2 regions of the Macrococcus brunensis genome follow, and region 1 is predicted to be linked to the other one. Evidence: riboswitches for the same ligand, from Rfam matches in the RefSeq annotation. Region 1 holds a riboswitch; the other holds the start of a gene.

Evidence for each region. Region 1 has a riboswitch for FMN ahead of MGG13_RS06555 (ECF transporter S component). Riboswitches for the same ligand answer to the same signal wherever they lie in the genome.
Region 2: linked by a shared signal. The riboswitch ahead of ribD (bifunctional diaminohydroxyphosphoribosylaminopyrimidine deaminase/5-amino-6-(5-phosphoribosylamino)uracil reductase RibD) and the one ahead of MGG13_RS06555 (ECF transporter S component) in region 1 are both predicted to bind FMN.

Annotation. Positions count from the first base shown of each region.
Region 1 is NZ_CP092179.1:1,259,363-1,263,697, reverse strand. It holds gene MGG13_RS06560 (ATP-binding protein) at 1-1,496, shown strand, start outside; FMN riboswitch at 1,554-1,673, shown strand; gene MGG13_RS06555 (ECF transporter S component) at 1,752-2,288, shown strand; gene MGG13_RS06550 (ferredoxin) at 2,322-2,546, opposite strand; gene MGG13_RS06545 (helix-turn-helix domain-containing protein) at 2,669-3,562, shown strand; gene MGG13_RS06540 (RecQ family ATP-dependent DNA helicase) at 3,559-4,335, shown strand, end outside.
Region 2 is NZ_CP092179.1:1,586,307-1,590,641, reverse strand. It holds gene MGG13_RS08250 (hypothetical protein) at 1-603, opposite strand, end outside; gene MGG13_RS08245 (FAD/NAD(P)-binding protein) at 710-2,164, shown strand; FMN riboswitch at 2,327-2,457, shown strand; gene ribD (bifunctional diaminohydroxyphosphoribosylaminopyrimidine deaminase/5-amino-6-(5-phosphoribosylamino)uracil reductase RibD) at 2,575-3,582, shown strand; gene MGG13_RS08235 (riboflavin synthase) at 3,584-4,183, shown strand; gene ribB (3,4-dihydroxy-2-butanone-4-phosphate synthase) at 4,168-4,335, shown strand, end outside.

The DNA.
Region 1 (4,335 bases):
CTGGTCTGATTATCGTTGAAAATAAATCACAGCTGACGGATCGTCATGATGATCTGAAGCAAATCATGATTGATGAGTTTCGTACCAATCCAGATTTTAATGCAGTCTTTGATGAAAACAAACATGTGACTAAAATTATCGATGTCAATTATCAGGATGAGAGACATCGCTACATTCTTCTTGGATTCCCGTCTCAGGCATTTCAGGACAAAGGTGCGATTATTCTCTATCAGGACATTAACTCTATCAGTTCGACACTCCAGTATGTCAGCCTGATTATCTTAATAACGGCTTTAATTTTAATTGTACTGTCAACGATTTTTGCCTTTTTCTTATCCAATAAGATTACGAAGCCGCTGCTCAGACTTAAGGAATCAGCGTTTCAGGTGGCTAAAGGCGAACGCGCCCAGAAAATCAAGACGACATCACGTGATGAAATAGGCGAACTCACTGTTGCATTCAATAAAATGGAGGATGACATCAGAAACAACATCGCTTCCATTGAAACGGAAAGAAATCTGAGAGATAAACTGATCAATGCTATGGCAGATGGTGTACTCAGTTATCATATGGATTTAGATCAACAGCTGATGAATCCGAAAGCAGAGCAGTTTCTTACTTTGATTAGTGAGGATGACAAAATACAGCTCGAACAGTCATTTGAAGAAGTGGTGAAAACTAATGATTCAGAAGTCATTGAAATCGCGACACTTAATCATTACTTCGTGGTTATTATCTCACCAGTGAGACGTGCAGCTGCAAATAATCAGATAGGCGCAGTTGCTCTGATTCGTGATATGACTGAAGAGCACCGTAATGATGAGATGAAGAAGCGGTTTGTCGCTGATGTGTCGCACGAGCTCAGAACGCCAATCCAGATGCTGCAGGGTTATACGGAAGCGTTACTGGATGATATTGTGGAAACACCGGAAGACCGGAAAGAATTCTTAAATATCATTCTGGATGAGAGCAAACGTTTAAATCGCCTCGTCAATGAACTGCTTAATGTCGCCCGCTACGACGCAGGTGACGTTAAACTGCACCTTGAGGAAATGCCGGTCGTTGCGCTGCTTGATAAAGTGAAATCAACGTTTAATCAGTCTCTGACTGATAATAAGCTCAGCCTTATCGTAGATTCTCCGCCAGGACTTGCCTGGTCGCTTGACTATGACAAGATGATTCAGGTTTTAACGAATTTAGTTGATAATGCTGTTCGTTATACACACGAAGGAGATGCGATTCATTTAACCGTGAAAGCAGGAGACGCGCTCACAATCGAAGTCAGCGATTCAGGCGTCGGTATCTCACCGGAACACCTGCCTCATCTTTTTGACCGGTTCTATAAAGTGGACGCTGCAAGAACGAGAGGTAAACATGGAACCGGACTCGGTCTTTTCATCGTTAAGTCCATCATTGAGTCACACGGTGGACATATTACAGTTTCAAGCGAACAGGGTAGAGGGACTACTTTTAAAATTGTGATTCCAAAACATTGATTTAATAAAAACTTGTGCTAATATATTAAAAGGATGAAAATCCGAAAAAATAAAATATTTCATCTTCGGGGTACGGTGTAATTCCGAACCGGCGGTATAGCCCGCGACCTACCTTCGGGTGGCTGATTCAGTGTAATTCTGAAGCCGACAGTATAGTCTGGATGGGAGAAGATGGAGTGCAGAGCAAAGAGCTTTGCTTATTTGTGATGCCTCCTTCCTTCAGTTGATGGATGTAAGGAGTAGAATATGTCAAGTATTAACAGAACGAAGAAGCTGATTCTGATCAGCATGCTGAGTGCCATCAGTTTCGTACTGATGTTCCTCAAGTTTCCACTGCCTTTTATGCCGCCTTACTTAACGATTGATTTCAGTGATGTACCTGCTTTAATCGGTCTGTTTACAGTCGGACCAATCGGCGCAGTCATGATAGAACTCATTAAAAACTTACTCAATTTTGCAGTGAATCCGGTTGAACCAATCGGTCCTATCGCAAACTTTTTAGCGGGTGCTAGTTTTGTTTTAACAGCTTATTATGCGGGTCGCAGAGATAGATGGGTCGGTTTAATCGCTGCGACGTTAGTCATGACGCTTATTATGAGTCTCATGAACTATTTTGTATTGCTGCCTTTATACGGTATGATTACAAACTTAAGTGATATTACTAACAACTTTAAAGCCATTGTATCAGCAAGTATTATTCCGTTTAATATCATAAAAGGACTGATAGTTTCTATCGTCTTTATACTGATTTTCAGACCGCTGTTACCTGTTATTGAAAAGAGATTTAAATAAAAAAGAAGGAATTCCAGTGGAATTCCTTCTTTTTTATTCGTATTTAAGTGCATCTCCGTCAAATGATTCATCTGCTACTTTAATAGAATCTGTCGGACAGCCTTCAAACGCATCGATCATATCTTCTTCGAGTTCTTCAGGTACTTCCTGAGTTCCTTGGTTATCATCAAGAATAACAAAGGCAATGCCTTCATCATCATAATCATATATATCAGGTGCTGCTGCACCACAAGCACCACAAGCGATGCATGTATCCATATCTACGATTGTATATTTCCCAGCCAAATGGTTCGCCTCCCTACTTAAAAATGCTACACTAGTACATATATATTTTAGAGATTCATGCACTTTTTTTCAACAAAAATTATCTGGAGGCATTGATGGATTCTATTTATCAGCAGGCGAAACAGCGTAAATTCGCAGAGAAGACAGATAAAAGCTTCAATAATATATTGATGGGTTTTAGATCCCATCAGACTTATTTTGATGCAATGATGCAGGGACAGCTTCCTTTTTATAATAGCCGGCCCGAACTTACTGGTGACACGCCTGAGGATATCAGGTTTTATCCCTATTTCTATGATGCTTCGCATATGACATTCCAGGCACTTAGACTGCTGACACAGACGATGGCAGCTCAGTCTTATCAGATCAAAGACTTCTATCCGGTTTCAAATCATCTGTTTATTCAGCATCAGGTTAAAAGCTGGCTGCATTCATATAAGCGTCAACCTAAAGAATACGAAACAGAACTGCTGAGTCTGTATGACAAGATGGCGCAGGAACTTCCTGTATTCACTTACAAGCTGCTACCGGATGCGAAAGGCAACCATTTCTCGATAGAAGAGATCTGCAGGGCATCAGGCTTTGAACAGACAGAATACTCTCTGATGCTGCTACGAGAGCTCAATCTGCTGACTCATCTAATCCATCAGCATGATTATTTTAAAAGCTTATATATCCGGATGCCACTTCACAGTGCCACTGAACAGACTAAAGAATGGATCACTAAAGGAATAGCTCTTGATACAATCGCATTAAAAAGAGGGGTCAAACTTCATACCATTGAAGACCATATCATAGAAATGATCATTAAAGACTATCCGGTAGACGTCAGTCGCTATGTGACAGAAACGGAAATCGCTGAGATACGCTCTCTTTATCATCAGCATCATTATCAGCGGCTTAAACCTTATTTCGAGGAATCTCAGATGGATAGTTACTTTAAAGTCAAGATAGCTCTCTGTCTGATTATGAAAGAAGTGAAACTATGACAACAGAAGAAATTCTGCGAAAAATATATGGCTTCTCAGAGTTACGGCCAAGTCAGAAAGCAGTGATTGAAGCGGTTGAAACAGGCCGTGACGTACTTGCGCTTCTGCCTACGGGAGGAGGGAAATCACTCTGTTATCAGCTTCCTGTAATAGCCTCAAACGGTCGGGCACTGGTAATCACACCGCTTATTTCATTGATGGAAGACCAGGTGGCTGAGCTGAAACGTTTAAGGCTGAAAGCAGTCTGTATTCACAGCTATCTGGATATTCGGGAGAAACGTCTGATTTTTAGTCAGCTGCAGGACTATCAGTTTATTTTCTGCTCACCGGAATGGCTGGCAACAGACAAAGCACGAGCGACAGTTGCACAGCTGAACCTGACCCACATGGTCATAGACGAAGCACACTGCATTTCTGAGTGGGGATATGACTTCAGGCCGCATTATCTATTGCTTCATGAAGTGATGAAGCCTGGCTGTCAGGTAATCGCCTTGACTGCGACCGCTGATGACAAAATTATCAGAGATATCAGCCAGCTATTACGAAGGGAGCTGTTACTGGTCGATAAACGCGAGGAACGCAGCAATATCTTTTTATCGGTCAAAAATCCAGCAGATAAACTGAAAGAAATCGAGACACTGCTTGACACTTCAGGGCCGACTATTATTTATTTCTCATCTAAGAAGCGCTGTAATGAAGTTCATCAACTGCTTAAGGAGCGCTATAAAGGCATGACCTACCACGCTGATATGACATATGAAGAAAGGATGTCT
Region 2 (4,335 bases), 330 kb from region 1:
TTTAAGTTTCAGGTCATTGGTAATTTTCTCAATCTGATTGCGTTTATCGAAAGTAAAAGTGATCTCGTTTTGAATGTCTGGATAAGTTTTCTTCAGATTATTGATGGCTTTTTTATCTTCTTTGCTCTGACCGAAAACTTTCAGGTATTCATCATAGCCGTTAATTGTCTGTGTCAGTGTATGGTCTTTGTACTTGGCAGCTGTCATCTTGTCGAGTAGCTGAAACTGCTCGCTGTAGAGAAGCGGTTTTGTCATCGAAAGCAGCTGAGAACCACCGAGTTTCGATATATCCACCCATTCGCCTTCTCTCTGCAGAATAGCTTTCTTATCATAGACATAGAATTTACCGTCTTCTTCTGAATTCTTGACGGTTACTTCCTGATTGTCATCCTCATCTTTTTTAAGTCCGAGATAAGTCTGTGTTTCTTTATTGTTTTCTGTTGACTGAGTCTTATAAGTGGATGCATAAGATTTTACATCGTCTTTCATTTGCTGTGCAGCCTTAATCTGTGACGCTGTATCTGTCACTTTGACGGCCTCTTCTGACTGACAGCCAGCCAGTAAAGCTGATGCAAGGAATACAGCAGATAATCTTTTATACATATCGAACCTCCGAAATTCATAGTCTCTTTAGTATAATAACATTAATGTCTTATTCGCAACTGAAGTAGGGTATGATAGATAAAATGAACATTTTAAGGAGGACAATATGAAAGTAGCAATTATCGGTGGTGGCGTAGCCGGGACCCACGTCCTTAAGTATTTACTGAATCATAAACTCGGCAAGAAACTGGATATCACAGTCTTTGATGACAAAAAGTATATGGGTAAGGGACGTGCTTTTCAATATGAAGATGTGGAAATGCTGCTCAATTACCCGGCAAATCAGTTGTCTATGAAACGGAATAAGAAAGATGACTTTATGAAATGGGTGGAAGAGAACCGCTCTGTAGAAGAAATTCAGGCGCGTGAAGGGGATAATTCGAACGAGGAGGGCAACATCTACTTCTCTCGTCAGTTGTTCGGCAAATATATGGAAGCGCAGTTTGAAGCGCTTATTAAAAAAGGCAAGGTTACAGTGGTGACCGATCATATTCGCGCGGTGAAGAAACGTCCTGGGGGCTATGAGCTTGAAACACAGGATCAGAAGCATCAGTTTGATCATCTTTTTATGACAGCGGGACAACTGCCGGCAAAGGATCCTTATAAACTGAAGGAAACGGATCACTTCATTTCATGGCCATATCCGCTTCATACTCTTGAAGTAGAAACAGAGAAAGATTATGCGGTAATTGGTGCCGGACTCAGTGGACTGGACTGTATGCGCTATTTAACGAAAGAAGGCTCTAAAGTGCTCGTTGCCTCTCATTCAGGAGAAGTGCAATCCGTGCGCGGTAAGATGGTGACGTTCAAAATGAAGTACTGGACAGCAGCGAGTTTCCGTAAAATCCGTAAGAAAAATAATGACTTTATTCCTCTGGATAAAGTAGTGGAACTCTTTAAGAAAGAATGTGATCATCAAGGCGTAGATTTTGAAAAATTCTACGGTGTCTCACGCAAAGATCCAGTGAAAGCGATGCAGTTTGACCTGAAAAATCATGAAGCTATCGGCGCACTGCAGTCGATGTTTTATCAGATCATGTTCGAAGCATCGCAAATCTGGCCTTATATGACTAAGGAAGATAAAGCACGCTATCAAGAAGAGTACGCACCATTCGTCGATCACTATTCAAATCCGATGCCAGAACCAAGCGCGGAAGAACTGATCGACCATATTGAAAATAACAGAGTCGTGATTAAAGCAGGGCTGGAAGCTATCGAATATAAATATCGTAAATATCGTCTTCAATATGAAGATGGTTCTGAAGACCGTGTACATTATGTCATCAATGCGACAGGTCCAGCTAAATATTTAAGTAAAACTGAGGTTAGTCCGATGCTTGAAGGTCTGCTGAATGACAGTCTGATTGCTGAACATGCAGACGGTGGTATTCAAGTGATGCCAGGCGACGGGCGAGTTATCAGTCCGAAATACGGCGTACTTGACGATTTTGTTGCGTTAGGACAGCTGACAGGTGGCGTCAATATGAAGAACAATGGTGTCTATGAATTGTTGTTAGAAGCACGCCGGGACGTCAAAGCGTTCTATGATCGTATTAAATAGGTTGATGGAAGCACTCATTGAAAGTGCTTTTTTTGTTAGGAGAGGTGAAAGCTGGTGCAAAAACGATCAATTGCATCAACTTTTTATTCTAACTACCTTCATCTTGCATTTAATGCTTAGAAGCTGTACGATTAATACGTTAGGCAACTAACATAACTTCATACATTCTTTCGGGGCAGGGTGAAATTCCCAACCGGCGGTCATAGCCCGCGACCCTTTATCGATGTTCGATATTGGCTGATTCAGTGAAATTCTGAAGCCGACAGTTAAAGTCTGGATGGGAGAAAGAATAAGACACCATTGTAAGATGGTTTATTTGACCATGACTTTTTAATGCTTACAAGGTCTTATTTGTGATACCTAAATTCAAGGCGCCTCTCAGGGCGCCTTTTTATTTTGAGGAGGAACAGATGTATCTTAAACAAGCTTTTGAACTCGTTAAAATGACGGCGGGACAGACCGGACGTAATCCGGCAGTGGGCTGCATCATTGTAAAAAATGGCGTCATCATCGGTATAGGTGCTCATCTCAAGGAAGGAACCGCGCATGCTGAGGTGCAGGCGATCAAAATGGCAGGAGATGCAACAGACGCAACACTTTACTGCACGCTTGAACCTTGTAATCACACAGGCAAGACACCGCCTTGTACTGAAGCGATTATTCAGGCAGGTATCACAAAGGTCGTCTTTGCTGTTCGTGATACTAGTCTGGATGATACAGGTATTCGATATATGGAATCACATGGTATAGAAGTGATTCATGCGCCTGACTCTGCCATCTCCGCGTTTTATGAGGCTTTCTTTACTTCAAAAGAGGAGAAACGTCCTTATGTCACGCTGAAGCTGGCTTCGACACTTGACGGTAAACTTGCCGATGACTTTGACAACAGTAAATGGCTGACAAACACGGCTTCACGTCAGGATGTACACCGACTTAGACATAGTCAGGATGCAGTACTCGTCGGCAGAAAAACTTATGAAATCGATAAGCCAAAGCTCGATGCGCGTCATGTCAGTGACAAGGAGCCTGCCAAGGTGATTATCTCGCAGTCGGGAGATGTAACGCTCCACGAAGCGGATAGAATGAACGGACAGAGAATCCTCGTTATCAGCCCGGCAGAAATCCCGCATGCGGAGACTTTAATCACACAAGATTTCCGTCCGGCACATCTCCTGGAACTTCTCTATCAGGCAGGCATCAGCCGGCTGATGATAGAAGGTGGTTCCGGCGTCATCAGTGAATTTATAGAACAGGATTGTTTTGATGAAGTCGTCATTTATTACGCCCCGAAACTACTTGGCGGCACATTGAACAATCGTTTTTATCATACAGAAGAAAGTCGGATGACTCAGCTCAGACTAGTGGATATTCAGCAGTTTGAAGATGATGTCCGTCTGACTTACCGAAAGGGGCAGTAAGATGTTTACAGGTTTAATTGAAGAAGTAGGTACGATAGAACGCATCAAGCAGCAGGGTGCACTTAAAATGACGATCCGCTGTAAGAAAATACTTGAAGATATTAAGGTAGGTGACTCAATCGCAGTCGATGGCACGTGTCTGACAGTGACTTCTTTTACACCTCAGTCCTTTGATGTGGATGTCATCATCGGCACATCAGACCGTACAAAATTCAAGGCAGTGAGCGCCGGTTATCAAGTCAATTTAGAGCGTGCACTCCTGCCGACGACACGTCTCGGCGGTCATTTCGTCTCAGGTCACGTGGATAACACAGGCAAAGTGCTGCGTAAACTGTCTAAAGGGAATGCTATCGTCTATCACATCAGCCTGGATAAAAATGACCAGAAATATGTCATTCCAAAAGGCTCCATCGCAGTCGATGGCACGTCACTGACCATCTTTGAATTGAACGCGAATTACTTTGAGATACAGTTGATCCCGGAGACACAGGAAGCGACTAAACTGATGTCCCTCAAACCGGGCGACACGGTTCATCTCGAGTTTGATATGCTCGGCAAATATATTGTCAGACAGGAGGCGCTCGCATGTTCAGCACAATAGAAGAAGCACTTATCGATCTGAAGGCGGGTAAACCGGTGATTGTTGTCGATTCAGAAGACAGAGAAAACGAAGGGGATTTAGTCGCTGTTACAGAGTTTGCAGCGCCTGATGTTCTCAATTTGATGATTACAGAAGCGCGTGGCCTCGTCTGT